DNA from 3 places in the Allobosea sp. RCC_152_1 genome. Region 1 is predicted to be linked to each of the others. Evidence: predicted binding sites of a transcription regulator. Region 1 holds the regulator's gene; each other region holds the start of a gene.
What was found. Region 1 encodes LexA, which represses DNA repair genes until DNA is damaged. Its sites were predicted from a motif close to TGTTCNNNNTGTGTTCNG; they were not measured.
Positions count from the first base shown of each region.

Region 2: AB6806_RS11965 (PA0069 family radical SAM protein) is a predicted target of LexA. The motif match lies at 3,282-3,299, and genes of this name have one in related genera.
Region 3: AB6806_RS13500 (DNA recombination protein RmuC) is a predicted target of LexA. The motif match lies at 3,672-3,689, and genes of this name have one in related genera.

Region 1 is NZ_JBFUPU010000001.1:1,167,261-1,173,698, forward strand. Features, by position in the region: gene AB6806_RS05470 (ComEC/Rec2 family competence protein) at 1-2,044, shown strand, start outside; gene lexA (transcriptional repressor LexA) at 2,038-2,748, opposite strand; gene AB6806_RS05480 (molybdopterin molybdotransferase MoeA) at 2,833-4,044, opposite strand; gene moaC (cyclic pyranopterin monophosphate synthase MoaC) at 4,046-4,528, opposite strand; gene trpC (indole-3-glycerol phosphate synthase TrpC) at 4,525-5,337, opposite strand; gene trpD (anthranilate phosphoribosyltransferase) at 5,349-6,362, opposite strand; gene AB6806_RS05500 (anthranilate synthase component II) at 6,379-6,438, opposite strand, start outside.
Region 2 is NZ_JBFUPU010000003.1:20,411-26,848, forward strand. Features, by position in the region: gene AB6806_RS11940 (dihydrodipicolinate synthase family protein) at 1-493, opposite strand, end outside; gene AB6806_RS11945 (MFS transporter) at 490-1,830, opposite strand; gene AB6806_RS11950 (hypothetical protein) at 1,829-1,972, shown strand; gene AB6806_RS11955 (FadR/GntR family transcriptional regulator) at 2,003-2,686, shown strand; gene AB6806_RS11960 (glycosyltransferase family A protein) at 2,741-3,217, opposite strand; gene AB6806_RS11965 (PA0069 family radical SAM protein) at 3,384-4,547, shown strand; gene AB6806_RS11970 (ribonuclease HII) at 4,743-5,354, shown strand; gene AB6806_RS11975 (site-specific DNA-methyltransferase) at 5,681-6,438, shown strand, end outside.
Region 3 is NZ_JBFUPU010000003.1:348,853-355,290, reverse strand. Features, by position in the region: gene AB6806_RS13505 (HAMP domain-containing methyl-accepting chemotaxis protein) at 1-2,095, opposite strand, end outside; gene AB6806_RS13500 (DNA recombination protein RmuC) at 2,456-3,640, opposite strand; gene def (peptide deformylase) at 3,754-4,290, shown strand; gene fmt (methionyl-tRNA formyltransferase) at 4,471-5,400, shown strand; gene truA (tRNA pseudouridine(38-40) synthase TruA) at 5,475-6,215, shown strand; gene AB6806_RS13480 (hypothetical protein) at 6,338-6,438, opposite strand, start outside.

The sequences.
Region 1 (6,438 bases):
GGAACCCGCACTCTGGGCGCCGCTCGCGGGCTTCGTCCTGTCCGGCGGCCTCGCTGTCGCACTGCGTCTGCGACCCGCCGCTGCCGCAGTCTGCATCGCCTTCGCCGCGGCCTTCGCCGGCTTCGCGGCAGGCGTCTGGCGCACGGCCGATATCGCCGCGCCGATGCTGGAGCGGCCGCGCATCGGCAAGATCACCGGCTTCGTCGAGAGCGTCGAGGCGCGCGATGCCGGCGCCCGCCTCGTCCTGGTGGTGACGGACATCGCCGGCGTGCCGCCCGAGAGCCGGCCGAAGCGCGTGCGCGTCAACATTCGCAGCGGCACGGTCGCGCCCGGCGACCATATCGCCGGCACCGCGCGGCTCCTGCCACCACCGGGGCCGGCCCGCGCCGGAGGCTATGATTTCGGGCGCGACGCCTTCTTCCGCGGAATCGGCGCCGTCGGCAGCATCGCCGGCAAGATCGCACTCGTCCCGGCGCCGCATCCCCTGCCATGGCGCCTCGCGCTCGACGTGGAGATCGACAAGGCGCGCAACGTCCTGACGCAGCGCATCGCCAGCGTCGGCGGCGGGCAAGGCGGGGCGGTCGCGGCCGCGCTCGTCACCGGCAAGCGCGGCCTCATCACCGAGGCGTCGAACAACGATCTGCGCGCCGCCGGTATCTATCATATCGTCTCGATCTCCGGCCTGCACATGGTGCTTGCAGCCGGGACGATCTTCTGGCTCGTGCGGGCTCTGCTGGCGCTGTCGCAGACGCTGGCGCTCGGCTGGCCGGTGAAGAAGATCGCGGCGATCGCGGCGATGATCGGCGCCACCGCCTATTGCATCTTCTCCGGCAGCGACGTCGCGACGGAACGTTCGCTCATCATGACGCTGGTCATGCTCGGCGCGATCCTCGTCGACCGGGCGGCGCTCAGCATGCGCAATCTCGCGCTCGCCGCGATCATCGTGCTGCTGCGCGAGCCCGAGGCCCTGCTCGGACCGAGCTTCCAGATGTCCTTCGGTGCGGTCGCGGCGCTGGTCGCTTTCGCCGAGCGCTGGGAGAAGCGCGACCGGTCTAAGCCGCCGACGGCCTTGCCCTGGCCCTTGGGCACGCTCTGGACGGCCTCGCTCGGCATCGTGGTGACGACGCTCCTCGCCACGGCCGCGACGGCGCCCTTCGGCGCCTATCATTTCCAGACTTTCAATCCCTTCGGCCTGCTCGGCAATGCGATGGCGCTGCCCTTCGTCTCGCTCTTCGTGATGCCGGCGGCGGTGTTCGGCGTGCTGGCCTACCCCTTCGGTCTGGACTGGCCGGCCTGGGCGCTGATGGGGCTCGCTTCCGACATCGTGCTGAAAGTCGCGCATTGGGTCGCCACCATCGACCATTCGACCATGACGGTGGTGGCCTTCGGCCCGGCCGTGCTGCTCTCCTTTGCCGCCTCGCTGCTCTGGATCACGCTCTGGACCACGGGGCTGCGCTGGCTGGCGGCGCTGCCGCTCATCCTCGGCGTCGCCTTCGCCGCGAGGCCGGAGCGGCCCGAGATCCTGATCGAGCGTGACGGCTCCGGCATCGCCGTGCGCGGCAGCGACGGCCGCCTCGCCATCGCCGGCCGGCCGAGCCGCTTCGTCCTGCAGCAATGGCTCGCTTCCGATGGCGACAGCCGCGCGCCGGACGACGCGACCCTGCGTGCCGGTATCGCCTGCGACGCCAATGCCTGCATCGTCCGAACCGCCGACGGGCGCAGCATCTCCTATGCCCGGGATCGGATCGCCATCATCGAGGATTGCCGCCGCGCCGATCTCGTCGTCACCAACATTCCCTGGAGCGCGCCTTGCGAAGCCAGGCTCGTCGATCGGATGGCGCTGTCGCGGGACGGCGCGACCTCGCTCTACCGCGCCGCCTTCGGCTGGCGCAGCCATTCCTCGGAAAACGCCGTCGCAGACCGGCCCTGGAGCCGCCGCAAGCCTTCCGAATCCGCAGCTCGGCCCAGCGCGCCGGCCCCCGCTGCGACACGGGCCTCTGCTGCTCCGGAGGTCGCGTCGGACGAGACCGAGTTCGCTCAGTAGCGGCGCAGCAGGTTGACCAGCCGGCCCTGGATCTTGACGCGGTCGGGGCCCAGGACGCGTGTCTCATAGGCCGGATTGGCCGCTTCGAGCGCGATCGAGGAGCCACGCCGGCGCAGACGCTTCAGCGTCGCCTCTTCCTCGTCGATCAGCGCGACGATGATGTCGCCGGTGTTTGCCGTGTCCTGCTTGCGGATGATGACGGTGTCGCCGTCGAGGATGCCGGCCTCGACCATCGAATCGCCGCGTACCTCCAGCGCATAATGCTCGCCCGAACCCAGCATGTCGGGCGGCAGCGAAACCGTATGGCTGCGGCTCTGGATCGCCGAGATCGGCGTGCCGGCGGCGATGCGGCCCATCACGGGAATCGCGACCGGGGAGCGTGCATCGTCATCGGCCGGGGCAGGGCGCGGCTTGGCGAGAGAGGGCTGCGAGCCGAGGCCGCCCTGCACGACGGCTGGGTTGAAGCGGCGCGGCTGCGGGCCAGCGAGCCCGTCCGGCATCTTGATGACTTCGAGGGCCCGCGCCCGATTGGGCAGGCGGCGGATGAAGCCGCGCTCCTCAAGCGCCATGATCAGCCGGTGGATGCCCGATTTGGAGCGCAGGTCGAGCGCATCCTTCATCTCGTCGAAGGAGGGGGGCACGCCGCTTTCGCGCAAGCGTTCCTGGATGAAGCGCAGGAGTTCGTGTTGCTTGCGTGTCAGCATGATCCCCGCCGGTGCCCCCGCGATACAGATTCGAAACAAAGCCAGAACACTATAACTGTTCGCCTTGTGTTCCGCAAGCGACTGCTACCGCAGCGGCAGAATGCGGCAGATATCGCCTTTGTGAGCCGGCTCTGCATGCGCCGGTCGGATCGTCAGGGCCTTGGCGCGCGCCAGGGTGCCCAGCATCGAGGAATCCTGCCTGTCGAAGGGCGTCGCCACCCAACCGGCCGGCGTCAGGGCAAGATCGGAGCGAAGATAGTCCTCGCGCTCATCATTAGCCGGCATATCTTTTCCGAGAATCGCCAGAATACTGCGGTCGCGATCGGGGTCGTCCATACCCAGCAGCGCCTCGATCAGCGGCAGCAGGAAGAGATGGCCGCAGACGATCGACGAGACCGGATTGCCGGGCAGCCCGAGCACCACCATGCGGCCAAGCCGGCCGGTCATCATCGGCTTGCCCGGTCGCATCGCGATCTTCCAGAAGCCGAGGCTCATGCCGGCCCGCTTCAGCGCCTCCTGCACGAGGTCGTGCTCGCCGACCGAGGCGCCGCCGAGGGTGATCAGCACGTCGGCCTCCGCGGCACGGGCGGCGGCGATCCGCGCCGCGAGGTCGTCGTGATCGTCGCGGGCGATACCGAGGTCGAGCGCCTCGCCGCCGGCCTTTTCCACCAGCGCCATCAGCGAGAAGGAGTTCGAGGCGACGATCTGGTCCGGCCCGGTCGGCTCGCCCGGCGCCACCAATTCGTCGCCGGTGGCGAGGATGGCGACGCGCGGCTTGCAGCGTACCGGCAATTGCGGATGCCCCATCGCGGCGGCGAGCCCGAGCGCGGCGCTGTCGAGCATGCGCCCGGCCGTCAGCGGCACGTCGCCGTCACGGAAATCGAGCCCGGCCACCCTGACGAACTGGCCCTTATGGGCCGGCACGCGCACCGTGATGGTTTCGCTGCCGACGCCATCGGCATTCTCCTGCATGAGGACGCTGTCGGCGCCCTCCGGCATCGGCGCGCCGGTGAAGATCCGCACAGCCTCGCCCGGACGGACGTCGCCATCGAAACGCCGCCCCGCCGCGGATTCGCCGATGACGCGGAGTTGCTTGCCGGCTTCCATGTCGGCGGCGCGGACGGCATAGCCGTCCATGGCGGAGTTGGCGAAAGGCGGCTGGGTGCGCAGCGCCTTCACATCGGCCGCGAGCACGCGCCAGGCGCAGCGCGCCAGGGGCTGCATCTCGCTGCCCGTCGGCCCCGGAACGCTGTCGAGCAGGGCCTTGAGCGCGACGGGAACCGGGGTGAGAGCCATGTCAGAGCGCCTTGGCGTCGTAATCGCCGGATTGTCCGCCGGATTTGTGCAGCAGGCGGATGCCTTCGATCCGCATCGCCCGGTCGACGGCCTTGACCATGTCGTAGACGGTCAGGCAGGCGACGGAGACGGCGGTCAGCGCCTCCATCTCGACGCCGGTCTGGCCCTTCATCTTGACCTCGGCGCGGACGCGCACGCCGGGCAGGGCCTCGTCCAGTTCGAGATCGACAGCGATCTTGCTCAGCAGCAGCGGGTGGCAGAGCGGGATCAGTTCATGGGTGCGCTTGGCCGCCATGATGCCGGCGAGCCGGGCTGTGCCGAGCACATCGCCTTTCTTGGCGTTGCCGTCGCGCACGATCGCGATGGTTTCAGGCGCCATCACGACGCAGCCTTCGGCGATGGCGATGCGCCCGGTCTCGGCCTTGTCGCCGACATCGACCATATGCGCGGCGCCTTGCGCGTCGAGATGGCTGAGCCGGCTCACGCCGCGTTCTCGCGCGCCTTGCCGGTGAGCAGCAGCGCAGTCGCGGCCGCGACATCGGCCTGCCGCATCAGGCTTTCGCCGACGAGGAAGGTTTCGACGCCGACCTTGCCGAGACGCCGGATGTCGGCGTGGGTGAAGATGCCGCTCTCGCTGATGACGATGCGGTCGGACGGCACGCGCGGCGCCAGCCGCTCGGTCACGGCGAGATCGACGTTGAAGCTGCGCAGGTCGCGGTTGTTGATGCCGAGCAGCCGGCTTTCGAGCTTGAGCGCCCGGTCGAGCTCGGCATCGTCATGGATCTCGACGAGGGCATCCATGCCGAGCTCGCGCGCCGTGTCGTTGAGCACCCGGGCGGTGGCGTCGTCGACGCCGGCCATGATGATCAGGATGCAATCGGCGCCCCAGGCGCGGGCCTCGAAGACCTGATAGGGGTCGTAGAGAAAATCCTTGCGCAGCCCCGGCAGGCCGCAGGCCTCGCGCGCTTGCGTCAGGAATTCCGGCTGGCCCTGGAAGGAGGGCGCGTCGGTCAGCACCGAGATGCAGGCCGCGCCGCCCGCCGCATAGGCGCGTGCCAGCGCCGGCGGATCGAAATCGGCGCGGATCAGCCCCTTGGACGGGCTCGCCTTCTTGATCTCGGCGATGAGCGCCGGCGTCCCGGCTGCAACCTTGGCGGCGAGAGCGTCGGCAAAGCCACGCGGCTTGCCGGCGCCGCGCGCGCGGCGCTCGATCTCCGCTTGTGGGATCGCAGCCTTGGCGGCGGCGATCTCCTGGCGCTTATAGGCTTCGATCTTCGCGAGGATGTCGGTCATGGCCAGCCTCCTCAGCCGTTCGAGACGGCGATGAGCTTCGCGAGCGTCGCCTTGGCCTTGCCGGAATCGAGCGCGGCCGTGGCCTGGGCGAAGCCGTCCTTCAGATCCCCCGCCTTGCCGGCGATGAGCAGTCCCGCCGCCGCATTGAAGGCCGCGATGTCGCGGAAGGCGGTCTTCTCGCCGCCAAGCACGGCATTGAGGGCTGCGGCGTTCTGCTCGGGCGTGCCGCCGCGCAGATCTTCGGGCTTGGCGAGGGCGAGACCGATATCGGCCGGGCTGATAGAGAAGCTCTCGATCTTGCCGTTCTCCAGCGAAACGACGCGGGTCGGACCGGTGGTGGTGATCTCGTCGAGCCCATCCGAGCCGTGCACGGCCCAGACGCGGGTCGAGCCGAGCGTGGCCAGCACCTTGACCATCGGTTCCAGCCAGGTCTCGGAGAAGGCCCCGACGAGCTGGCGCTTGACGCCGGCCGGGTTGGAGAGCGGGCCGAGCAGGTTGAAGATCGTGCGCGTGCCGAGCTCGGTGCGCACCGGCGCGACATGGCGCATCGAGGCGTGATGCGTCGGCGCGAACATGAAGCCGACGCCGGCCTCGCGGATGCAGCGTTCCGTGCCGGCCGGGTCGAGCCCGACCTTGACGCCGAGCGCGGTCAGCACGTCCGCCGCGCCCGAACGTGACGACGCCGCGCGGTTGCCGTGCTTGGCGACAGGCACGCCGCAAGCGGCGGTGATGATCGAGGCCAGCGTCGAGACATTGTAGGAGCCCGACGAATCGCCGCCGGTGCCGACGATGTCGATGGCATCGGCCGGGGCCTTCACCGGCATCATCTTGCCGCGCATGGCGCCGACGGCGCCGGCGATCTCGTCGATCGTCTCGCCGCGCACGCGCAGCGCCATCAGGAAGGCGGCGGATTGCGCGTTCGTCACTTCGCCTGAAAGAATCGTGTCGAAGGCGTCGCGCGCCTCCTCTCGCGAGAGGCTCGCACCGGTGGCGACCTTGGCGATGAAGGGTTTGAAATCGTCCATGGAAACTCTGCGGAAATCAGGCGGATGGGGACAGGGCGGCAGCTTCGTGCTCGCTGCGCCATCGCTGGGCGAGATC
Region 2 (6,438 bases), on a different contig from region 1:
TCGGATATTCGCGGGTCAGCACGCGGATATCCTCGGCCGTCAGGCCGCGCCCGAGAAAGGCGGGCGCGTTCTGGATCGCCACGGGGATCGTGCTTTTCTCGGCCACGCGGCCGAAGAAGCGGATGTATTCGCCGGCCGGGAAACTCCCGACCGCCGGCGGCTGCAGGATGACCCAGTCGGCTCCCACATTTTCCGCATGGCGCAATTGGGCGACCTGCTCGGCGACCGAATTGCCTGAGATCGTGAAGGCCAGGGGAACCTGCCCGCCAGTATCCTCCGCCACCCAGTCCATGACGGTGCGACGCTCGCCCTCGGAGAGCTTGGCGACCTCCGTCGCCAGGCCGAGCGCCGCCATGCCATGGACCCCGGCTGCGAGGCACAGCTCCGTCTGCCGCCTCATGGCGGCGCGATCCAGCGCCTCGTTCTCGTCGAACAGCGCATAGGCGATGGCATGGATGCCATGCAGCGCTGCGGTCTTGCCGGCCGGGATCATGGGGTGCCCCGTCCCGCCCGTGCGAGCCCATCGTCCTGCACGGCATCGATCATCCGACGGCGCGGAGCCAGGACGATGCCCAGCAATCCGCCGATCACCAGAGCGATGGCGACGACCAGGAGCGCGACGTTGAAATTGCCGGTTGCGTCCTTGATCCAGCCGATGACCGGCGGGAGGCCCAGCCCGGCCAGGTTCGCCACCGCATTGATCAGCGCGATCGAGACGGCGGCAGCGATGCCGGAGACGTATTCGGTCGTGACCGCCCAGAAGACCGGGATGGCGGCCCAGTTGAGACCGATCGACAGGGCCAGCAGCAGAAAGGCCACTGTCGGCTGGCCCGCGAGCTGGACGGCGACCGCCAGAACCAGACCGGCCAGGACCAGCGGCAGGCCAAGATGGAGCGCCCGCTCGCCGCTCGCATCCGAATGGCGCCCGTTGAAGAACATGAAGATGCAGGCGACGAGAAACGGCACGGCCGAGAGCAGGCCGACCGTCATGTTGCTCTGACCCGATACCGACTTCACGATCAGCGGCAGGAACAGCGTGATGCCGATGGTGCCGAAGGCCTGCAGCAGCCAGAACAGCGCCAGCAGCCAGACCCTGCCGCTGGTGAAGGCCTGACGCCACCCGGCCGTATGCGACACCGGGGTGGCGGACTGCTCCTGCGCCAGCGTCTTTTCGAGCCAGTCCCGCTCGGCCGGCGCGAGCCAGGCCGCATCCGCGGGCCGGTCGGTCAGGACTTTGAGCGTGACGAAGGCCAGCAACACCGCCGGGATGCCTTCGATCAGGAAAAGCCAGCGCCAGCCCCCCATGCCGTGCCAGCCGTCGAGGCCGAGGAGCAACCCCGACAATGGCAGGCCGATCACCGAGGCGAGCGCCGCACCGATATAGAAGAACGACATGGCATTGGCGCGCTCGCGCGACGGGAACCAGCGCGCCAGGTAATAGATCACGCCGGGGGTGAAGCCGGCTTCCGCTGCACCGAGCAGCAGGCGCATGCCGTAGAGCTGGTTGGCGCTGGTGACGAAGGCCATGCCGGCGGCAATGACGCCCCAGCTCAGCATGATCCGGGCGATCCAGCGGCGCGCACCGACACGGGCCAGCACCATGTTGCTGGGAATTTCGAACAGGATGTAGGTCGCGAAGAAGATGCCGGCCGCCCGGCCGTACATCTCGGCTGTGAGGCCGAGCTCGGCATTCATCTGAAGCGCCGCCACCGAAATGTTCGAACGGTCGATATAGGCGATCAGATAAAGCAGCATCAGGAAGGGCAGCAGGCGCCAGCCGACCCGCCGCATCGTTTCCGCTCGATTCACAGTCCCTTCGAAGGTGGCCATGGCCCAACTCCTCCCGAGTGTTGGTGACCGCGATCTTCTCGCCGCGGCCCTTCAAACATCCGATGTAAAACATATGATGTTTGACCGCAAGCATGCGGGACACGAAGCCCGCTTGCTTGTGACGCAGGACGGCGGCGGCTAAGAAGCCTCCGAACCGCATCGCTCGAGGCTCATGACCAACCGCAAGCCCGCCCGGACCAGCAGCGTGGTCGAAAGCCTCGGCATCGAGATCGTCGGCGGCAATCCGCCGCCGGGCGGTGCGCTGGCCGCCGAACCTGCTCTCGAAGCGCGCTTCCAGGTCAGCCGGGGCGTCGTGCGGGAAGCCGTCCGGATCCTGGCGGCAAAGGGGCTGGTCAGCGTGCGCCAGCGCCACGGCACGCATGTGCGCCCGCGCCATGAATGGAGCTGGCTCGACCGCGACCTGATCGGCTGGATCGCCGCCAGCGGAATCAGCCGCGCCGATCTCCTCGCCTTCGCCGAGGCGCGCCGCATCATCGAGCCGGAAGCGGCCGCGCTCGCAGCCACGCGCGCGACCAACGTGCAGCGCGACGCGATCAGCGCAGCCTATGCGGCCATGGTCCGCGACCGCCACGATCCCGCCCGCGCGATCTCAGCCGACAAGGCCTTTCACCTGGCGGTTCTGGACGCCACGCATAATCCCGTCCTGCAAAGCCTTCACGGCGCGATCGACGCGCTGCTCAGCGCGATCTTCGATTTCACTGTGACCGTGTTCGAGGGAAACCTCGACAATCACGGCGCCGTCGCCGCCGCCATCCAGCGCGAGGACGCCGATGCCGCGCGCCAGGCCATGCGCGCCTTGCTGAACTATACGGGCGACTATCTCGAACATCGCTGATGCGTTCGCGCTCCTGCGCAGCCGCCTTGCCGGGCCATTCGCCCCGACGGCCAGCTATCCGCTCACGCGCTCCCGCCCCGTCTGCAGCCGCCGCGGCGCATGGCCGAGCCGGCCGGCGAGCACCGCGCCCTTGGGCGCGATCAGGCCCGCACGCAGCCGCCGGCCGCCGAAGGAGATCGCGGCGCGCTCGCGCAAGGAGGCGGCGAAGCCGCGCAGCGGCAGCAGCGCCGGCGCATCGGGCGCGAGCAGGAGGTGCCGTTCGACCGCCTGCGCCCAATTGAGCTGCGGCACGTCGCCGGCATCGAGCAGCAGGAGCCAGTCGCCGCGCGCTTCCTTGGCGCCAAGATGCCAGCCTTCGGCGTTGCCCGCGCGCAGATAGCTCGCACCCGTCGCATCGGCGATGCGCGCGAGACCGTCCGCGCCGACGGTGTCGACGACGACGGCATGGCCAAGGAATCCCTCAGCCACCGCCGGAATCAGCACGGCGAAGGTCGCGGCGATGGCTTGCGCCGAGCCGGGCGCACGGATCACGGCTGTGAGCATCTGCAATGTGTATGGCGCAGCGCAACACGTCGCAATCCTGTCACTTGCCTTTTGTTCCCGTTATGTTCACATTCGAGACCAATGATGGACGCCGATTCCCGGCGTTCGGCAGGATGGAACAGCCATGCCCCAGGCCAGACCGACTTCCCGGCCGATGCCGACGGCCCTGCCGCTGCGGCGGCAGGGTAGCGAGCCGGTGTCCGCCTCCGTGCGAATCGCGCCTGTCGATCCGCTCGCCCATGTCGGCAGCAGCATCGATCCCGAGCGGCGGCGCGGGCGCGGCGCCACGATCAATCCGGGCGGGCGCTACGAGGCCGAACAGCGCGTCGCGGAAGATGACGGCTGGGGCTCGCTCGGCGACTTGCCGGCGTTCAAGACCGAGATCGCCTATGAGAAGGCGCGCAGCATCATCACGCGCAACGACTCGCCGGACATCTCCTTCGACCGCTCGATCAATCCCTATCGCGGCTGCGAGCATGGCTGCGTCTACTGCTTCGCCCGGCCGACCCATGCCTATCTCGGCCTTTCGCCAGGGCTCGACTTCGAGAGCAAGCTGACGGCCAAGCTCGATGCGGCGCAATTGCTGGAGAAGGAGCTCTCCGCTCCCTCCTACCAGCCGCGCACCATCGCCATCGGCACCAACACCGACCCTTACCAGCCGATCGAGAAGAAGCTGCGCATCATGCGCCAGGTGCTGGAGGTGCTGGCAAAGTTCAACCATCCCGTCGGCATCGTCACCAAATCGGCGCTGGTGCAGCGCGACATCGACATCCTCGCGCCGATGGCGGCGAAGGGGCTCGTCAAGGTCGCGCTTTCGGTGACGACGCTCGATCCGAAGGTCGCGCGTGGGATGGAGCCGCGCGCCGCCTCGCCGCCGAAGCGGCTGGAGACGATCCGCAAGCTCTCGGAAGCCGGCATTCCGGTCACGGTGCTGGTGGCGCCGATCGTCCCGGCGATCAACGAGCACGAGATCGAGCGCATCCTCGATGCTGCCAAGGCCGCGGGCGCGCAAGAGGCTGGTTACGTGCTGCTCAGGCTGCCGCTGGAGGTGCGCGACATCGTGCAGGAATGGCTGCTCACCCATCACCCGGACAAGCTGCGCCATGTGATGTCGCTGATCCGCTCGACGCGCGGCGGCAAGGATTACGATTCGCAATGGGGCCAGCGCATGGTCGGTTCCGGCCCCTATGCCTGGATGATCGGCCGGCGCTTCGAGATGGCGGCCGAGCGCATCGGCTTCAACACAGCGCGCAGGCGGCTGCGTACGGATTTGTTCGTCAAGCCGGAGAAGGAGAAGGCGCAGTTGAGCTTGTTCTGACGCGCGAGCAGTGCCGGCCTACTGAATGAAGCCCTCCTTCTCGGGCGAAGCGAAGCGCCGACCCGAGAATCTCTCGCCCGAGAGGATTCCAGAGCCCCCTGCGGCGAGAGATGCTCGGGTTGCGCCCGCGCATGACGGAGGGCGTGCGCTCACGTCGCTCTGGCTCCGAATCGGACTCTGTTGCATAAGCCCGCCATGCCTGCAGACTTCACCCGCGAAACGCTTGCCATCGCCGACGGCCGCTGGCCGCTGGCCGGCATCGACGAGGTCGGGCGCGGGCCGCTCGCCGGGCCGGTGGTGGCGGCTGCGGTGATTCTCGATCCCGAGCGCGTGCCGGCCGGGCTCGACGATTCGAAGAAGCTGCCGGCACCCCTGCGCGAGGAGCTCTTCGCGGAGATCATGGAGCGGGCGCTCGCGGTTTCCGTCGCCAGCGCCACCGCGGTCGAGATCGACGCCGTCAACATCCGGCAGGCGACGCTGCTCGCGATGCGCCGGGCCGTGGCGGCGCTGCCGCTGGCGCCGCTGCATGTCCTGGTCGACGGCAACGATCCGCCGGTGCTGGCCTGTTCCTGCGAGGCGATCATCCAGGGCGACGGGGCAGTGGCTTCCATCGCGGCCGCCTCGATCGTCGCCAAGGTGACGCGGGACCGGATGATGGCGCGGCTGTGCCGGCGCTATCCGGCCTATGGCTTCTCCGGACATGTCGGCTACGCGACGCCGCAGCACCGCAAGGCGATCGCCGAGCACGGCCCCTGCCCCGAGCACCGTTATTCCTTCGCGCCCGTGAAGGGCGTCTGGTTCCGGTAGGGATCGCCAGGCGTCATCCTCAGGCGAAGCGCAGGCCCGAGAATCTCAGGCAAAAAAGGCGCCAGAACCTCCTTCGGCAGGAGATGCCCGGTTCAGGCCCGGGCATGACGTTGGCCGCAGGCCGCAAGCCCATCGAAGCCGCCACCCCCTGCCCCAACGGGAGGTCCGCAGGTTAACGTGCGTTTACGAATTTCTCTTTCTTGCCAATGGCCTAGGCAAAAACTGCAGCCCCAGAATGGGACGCATTTTTTTCAAACCGGAAACCCGGCCTTTACCCTGACTCGCCAGTATCGCCCTCGTTGAAGTTGCGTAACGGTCTTGGCGTCATGGGTATCTCGCGTACCGGGACCGCCAGCGCTCCCGTCCGGATTCAGGTTTCGCGTACCGGACGGCCAGCGCTGGGGGCTCGGATGAAGGCCAAGGGCCTTCACGATCATAACCTCCTCGAACAGGGCGGCATTCCTGCGGCATTGCCGCTGGATCAGGTCATCGTCGGCGACTGCGTCGCGGCGATGAATGCCCTGCCGCCGGGGAGCGTCGATCTCGTCTTCGCCGATCCGCCCTATAATCTCCAGCTCGGCGGCGATCTGCGCCGGCCCGACGACAGCCTCGTCGACGCCGTCGACGACGACTGGGACAAGTTCGCCTCCTTCGCCGAATACGACGCCTTCACCAAAGCCTGGCTCGCGGCGGCGCGGCGGGTGCTGAAGCCCGATGGCGCGCTCTGGGTCATCGGCAGCTATCACAACATCTTCCGCGTCGGCGCGATCCTGCAGGATCTCGGCTTCTGGATGCTGAACGACATCGTCTGGCGCAAGGCCAACCCGATGCCGAATTTCCGCGGCCGGCGCTTCACCAACGCGCATGAGACGCTGATCTGGGCGGCGCGCGGCGAGCAATCGAAATACACCTTCCACTATGAGGCGCTGAAGGGCGGCAATGACGACCTTCAGATGCGCTCGGACTGGTATCTGCCGCTCTGCACCGGCGACGAGCGCCTGAAGGGCGCCGACGGCGCGAAGGTGCATCCGACGCAGAAGCCCGAGGCGCTGCTTGCCCGCGTGCTGCTCTCGGCTTCCAATCC
Region 3 (6,438 bases), on a different contig from region 1:
TATCGATGGCGCGGCCATTGGCGACCTTGCGGGGGGCTGGGGCGGTCCGGGACTGGACGAAGGCGGCCTCGGCGAGCTGGCGCAGCCGCGCCGGCTCGGGCGCGGTGGTGGCGGCAGCCGGAGTGGGCCGGGCCGGGACGGCAGGGGCCGCCTTCGCCGGGCGGGCGGGAGCCGCCGCATGGGCTTGCGGATAGGCGGACTGCCCAGCCGCCTCGCGGCCGGTGCGGAAGGTCGCGACGAGGTCGTTGAGCTGGCCGATGCGGCCCGACAGCGAGCCGGCCGAGGCCGCGCTCTGCTCGGCCAGCGCCGCATTCGCCTGCGTCATCTCGTCGAGATGCGCCACCGCCTGGCTCATCTCGTCGATGCCGTTGGCCTGCTCGCCCGCCGCCGCCGAGATGTCGGCGATGGTGGCGGCGACCTTGCGCGAGGCTTCGAGGATGCGCGCCAGCTGGTCGCCGGCCTGGCGCACCAGCTTCACCCCGGCGCCGACCTCGTCATTGGAGGAGGAGATCAGCCCGGAGATGTCCTTGGCCGCCTCGCCCGAGCGCTGCGCCAGGGTGCGCACTTCCGAGGCGACGACGGCAAAGCCCTTGCCGGCCTCGCCGGCACGCGCCGCCTCGACCGCGGCGTTGAGCGCCAGCAGGTTGGTCTGGAAGGCGATGTCGTCGATGACGCGGATGATGTCGGAGATCTTCTGCGAGGCGCTCTCGATGCGGGCCATGGCCTCGACCGCCTGGCCGGCGATGGCGCCGCCGGACTGGGCCGCCTGCATCGCCTCGTCGGCGATGCGGGCGGCATCCTTCGAGGCCTGGGCCGAGGCCTTGACGGACGCGGCGAGCTCCTCGGTGGTGGCGGCGGTCTCCTCCAGCGAGGAGGCCTGTTCCTCGGTGCGCTTCGAGAGATCGTCGGCGCCCATGTTGATCTCGCGGGCGGCGAGCCCGACATCGGCCGAGGTCGTCTGGATCGTCGCGACCGTGGCCGAGAGGCGCTCGACCGTCTCGTTGATCGCGCCCTGGAGATCGGCGAAGCGGCCGCGATAGCCGCCCTCGACCTGCCGCGTCAGGTCGCCGCCCGCCACCGCCTGCAGAACCCCAGCGAACTCCGTCGTCGCACCGTCGACCACGCTGTTGATTTCGTTGATGCCGGCGACCAGCCGCTGCATCTGCTCGTCGGCATCGTCGATCTGGAGGCGGGCCGAGAAATCGCCGGCCGCCGCCGCCGCGACCACCTCGCCGACATCCGACACCACAGCCTCCATCGACTGGGCCCGCGCCAGCCGCGCCGCCGCCGCAGCACGCTCTTGCTCTTCCAGGGCACGGACCCTTGCCGCGTTCTCCTGGAAGATCTGCAGGGCGCCGGCCATCTCGCCGATCTCGTCGCGCCGGCCGACGCTCGGCACGGTGACGTCCTGCTCGCCATCCGCCAGGCGTTTCATCGCGGCGGTCATGCCGCCGAGCGGCCGCACGACGCCGCTGATCACGAAGGCGAGCGCAAATGCTCCCAGGAGCAGGGCGCCGCCGGCAACGGCGAGCAGCAGATAGGCCGCGGCATGGGCCGTCGACTGGGCCTGTGCTCCCTGCTCGCGCGCCTGCTTGAGCTGCAACGCGGCCAACTCGCCGAGCTTTTTCGTGATCGGGTCCATCGCCTTGTAGAGTTCGTCCGAGGAGAACAGGCGAAGAGCGCTGTCGTCACGATCCTTCAGGATGGCGATGACCTTGGCGATGGCGACATCGCCGGTCTTCATCAGCGCCGCTGCCTGATCCGCAAGCTGCCTCTCATCGGACTCGGTGATGCTGGGCAGATAGGCCTTCCAGCTCTTGTCGATGGTCCCGACCGCGTCCTGGACGCTCTTGAGCGCATTGGTCCAGGTGACCTGGTTGCTCTGCGCCTTCCAGATCGTGTCGACGACGTTGACGGCATACATGTCGCTGACGGAACGCAACTGTTCCATCGGGATGACATTGTTCTGGACGACGTTGTCGACACGCTCCGTCACGGATCGCAAGGCCAGATAGCCGCAGGCGCCGATGGCGAGGACGCACAGGGCCAGGGCGACCAGCGCGGCCGCCAGCTTTGTCTTGATGCTCATTGTCATGACGGACCTTCTGGGAAGACGTCGCTCATTCAATGGAGTGCCGATGATGGAAGGTCCGCAAAGATGCCTATGGTCCAGGCATGGATCGGCGATACCCCGGTCGCGTCATGGCGCTCGACTGTATTGAGAGTTCTCGGTGCCCCAGATCTTTCAGATAAAGTTTAAGGCTGTTCTAATGTCCCCTTCGGAAAAGTGACGACGTTTACTTGCAAATACGCGTATTCACGTTGGGGATGAGCGTTCAGGTTGTGTGGGCGGTCCCCCTGGCTCGCCCTCGCCGACATCCGGGGCAGGCGGCGCGTTGACTTTGGGGTCCTTTAGCGTCGTCGGCCGGATCCGCCCTGCCTGGCAGGGAGCGCGCTACTCCGCGGCCCGCTTCAGTTCGAGCCCCTTGGCGAAGGGCAGCTTCGGCTCGCTCTTCTCGTCGTCGAAATCGAGCGCGCCGATCCTCTCGGCGCGGCTGGTGACCTTGCCGGCAGAGGTCTTGATCTGGCCGACATCCTCCTGCGCCTGCCGGAAATGCGTGTCGAGCTTGTCGACGCGCTCGCCAAGGCGCCTGACATCGTCGAGCAGCTTGCCGACCTCGGTCTGGATGACCTGCGCCTCCTCGCGCATCCGCGCATCGCGCACCAGCGACTGCATGAGCTGGATCGCCAGCGCCAGCAGCGAGGGCGAGACGATCATCACGCGGGCCCGGTGCGCCCGCTGCACGACATCGTCGAAATATTCGTGCAGATCGGCATAGATCGATTCCGACGGCACGAAGAGCAGCGCGATATCCTGCGTCTCGCCGGGCAGGAAATAGCGCTCGGCGATGTCCTTCACATGCACGCCGACATCGCTGCGGACGCGCTGGCCCGCGATCTTCTTCGCCTCCTCGCCGCGCGCCTCGCGCAGCATCGTGAAGCTCTCCAGCGGGAACTTGGCATCGATCACGAGGCCGCGCCCGTCGCCCGGCAGCGTGACGAGGCAGTCGGGCCGGCGTCCGTTCGAGAGCTGCGGCTGGAAGGCGAAGAAGGCGGCGGGCAGACCGTCGCGGATGATCGCTTCCATCCGGCCCTGGCCATAGGCGCCGCGCGCCTGCTTGTTGGAGAGCACGTCCTTCAGCGTCACCACTTCCGAGGTGAGGTCGGTCAGGTTCTTCTGCGCGCTGTCGATCACCGCCAGCCGCTCCTGCAGCTTGCCGAGGCTTTCGGTGGTCTGGCGGACGCTCTGCTCGAGCCCCTGGCCGACCTTTTGGCCGAGGCCGTCCATCCGCTCGGCCATCAACCTTGCGAGGTCGCCCTGCCGGGTCGAGAGGATCTCGGCCATCGACTGCATCCGGCCGGCGAGCTCGGCCTGCTGCCGGTTCATCTCCGCGACCTTGTCGTCCATCTCGCGGGCGCGTTCGGCGGCCATCGCAGCCTCGATCGCGCGGCTTCTGCCGCCGCGCCAGGCCGCCAAAGCCGTCATCAGCAGCAATGCGAGACTCAACCCGCCGAAGCCGAGTGCGGCCTCCGCCCAGGTCACGGGGCGTTCCAGCAAGGTGAAGGCAATCGCGTTCATGCGCGAAGCCTAGCCGATTCGGCTCGGGATGGCGAACGAAAGCGGAACGGTTTGACCGCCCGCCCACAAATGCTTATGTCCCGGGCTCAACAGCCCTTTTCTCTCGGAACCACATGCCCATTCGTCCGCTCGTCATCCTGCCCGACGCCCAGCTTCGCCTTGCCTCGAAGCCGGTCGAGGCCGTCACGCCGGAAATCAAGGCGCTGGTCGCGGACATGTTCGAGACCATGTACGACGCGCCGGGCATCGGTCTCGCCGCGATCCAGATCGGCGTGCCGCTGCGCGTCGTGACGATGGATCTGTCGAAGCCGGAGGCGAAGGAGGGCGAGGAGCCGGAACCGAGGAAGCCGCAGGTCTTCATCAACCCGGAGGTCACCTGGTTCTCGGAAGAGACCAATGTGTATGAAGAGGGCTGCCTTTCGATCCCCGAATATTACGAGGAGGTCGAGCGCCCGGCCGAGGTCAAGGTTCGCTACATGGATCTCGACGGCAAGACTCACGAGATCGCGGCGGATGGCCTTCTCGCCACCTGCCTGCAGCACGAGATCGATCATCTCAACGGTGTGCTCTTCATCGATCATCTCTCGCGGCTGAAGCGCGAGCGTGTGACCAAGAAATTCGCCAAGGCCGCCAAGCGCTCAGCGGCATAATCACTGCTGCGTCATTCCGGACGAGCCGCGAAGCGGCGCCGATCCGGAATCCATCGAAGGGCTCCGGCGTGCCGGCATGGCTTCCGGCTCTCCGCGGAGTTTATCCTTGGGCCGATCGAAGATCGGACCCGGGGGCTATGCCCGGAATGACGGGGAAGATTTTAAGGTAAGGTCGAGCGTATGAGCTTGCGCGTCATCTTCATGGGCACGCCCGATTTCGCCGTGCCGGTCCTGACCGAGATCGTCGGGCAGGGGCATGAGGTCGTCTCTTGCTACACCCGCGCTCCGGCCCAGGCCGGTCGTGGGCTGGAGCTGCGGCCCTCGCCGGTGCACAGGGCGGCCGAGCGCTTCGGCATTCCGGTCTTCACGCCCGCGACCCTGAAAACGGCCGAGCAGGCCGAGCTGATCGCCTCGCATGAAGCCGATGTCGCGGTCGTCGTCGCCTATGGCATGATCCTGCCCCAGGCGATCCTCGATCTGCCGGAACTGGGTTGCCTCAACCTGCATGCCTCGCTGCTGCCGCGCTGGCGCGGCGCCGCGCCGATCCAGCGCGCTATCATGGCCGGCGACGCCGAGAGCGGCGTCTGCGTGATGAAGATGGAGGCCGGGCTCGACACAGGCCCGGTCGGCATGGTCGAGACGCTCGCCATCGGCCCCGACATGACGGCCGGCGAATTGCACGATGGGCTCAGCCGCCTCGGCGCCGACCTGATGGTGCGGGCGCTCGCGGCGCTCGGGCGCGGCGGGCTGCAGTTCACGCCGCAGCCGGAGGAGGGCGTGACTTACGCCGCCAAGATCGCCAATGCCGAGGCGAGGCTGAGCTGGAGCCGGCCGGCCCGGCAGGTGCACGACCTCGTGCGCGGCCTGTCGCCCTTTCCGGGCGCCTTTGCCGAGATCGATCTCGGCAAGGGGCCGGAGCGTCTCAAGGTGCTCCGTTCGGCGCTCGCCGGCGGCGCGGCCGAGCCCGGCACGCTGCTCGACGACGAGGGCACGGTCGCCTGCGCGGAAGGGGCGGTGAAGCTCCTCCAGGTCCAGCGCGCCGGCAAGGCGCCGATGAGCGGGGCGGAATTCCTGCGCGGCGCCCGGCTCGGGGCCGGCGACAAGCTTTAAATGAGCAGGCCATTGTCCGAAAACCGCTTCGCACTGTTCGCTGACGCGGACCTCCGGTTGGGTAACCGGCTCTGATGCCGCGCTACAAGCTCGTCATCGAATATGACGGCACGCCGTTCTCGGGCTGGCAGCGCCAGGCGAGCGACCCGTCCGTGCAGCAGAGCGTCGAGGAGGCGGTGGAGGCCTTTTGCGGCCATGCCGTGCGCCTGCATTGCGCCGGGCGCACCGATGCCGGCGTCCACGCCACCCATCAGGTCGCCCATGTCGACCTCGACAAGGACTGGCGCACCGATGTCGTGCGCGACGCCACCAACGCCCGGCTGAAGGCGCGGGTGCCGGTCAGCGTGCTGAGCGCCGAGATCGTGCCGGATGATTTCGATGCCCGCATCTCGGCGAAGCGCCGCTACTACATCTATCGCATCCTCGATCGGCGGGCGCCGCCGGCGCTCGACCGTGGCCGGGTCTGGCACGTCCCGGTGAAGCTCGACCACGAGGCGATGGACCGTGCCGCCAAGGCCCTGCTCGGCAAGCACGACTTCACCACCTTCCGCGCCGCCGAATGCCAGGCCAACAGCCCGATCCGGACGCTGGACCGGCTCGACGTCCGGCGCGAGGGCAGCGAGATCGTGGTCTACGCCCATGCGCGCTCCTTCCTGCATCATCAGATCCGTTCCATCGTCGGCAGCCTGAAGATGGTCGGGGCCGGGCGCTGGCCGGAGGGGAAGATGGGTGCGGTGTTGGCGGCGCGCGATCGTTCGCAATGTGCGGCGCTGGCGCCGTCCAGCGGGCTCTATCTGGCCGGGGTGGACTACTGAGGTCTTCGCCGGCAGCGCGGCCGTCAGGCTCCGGCTTGACCCGCACATCTCGTGACGTCGAGGCTCGGATCGCTCACGCGGCATGAGGCTCTCGGGTCGGGCCCGAGAACCACGTCGCGGCCTTAGACCAGGCCGAAGGCCCGGACCACCCCGTAGTCCAGCACCACGCTGGCGATGACCAGCGGCAGCGCGATGCCGTTGCCGGCGCCGAAGGCGGCGCGCG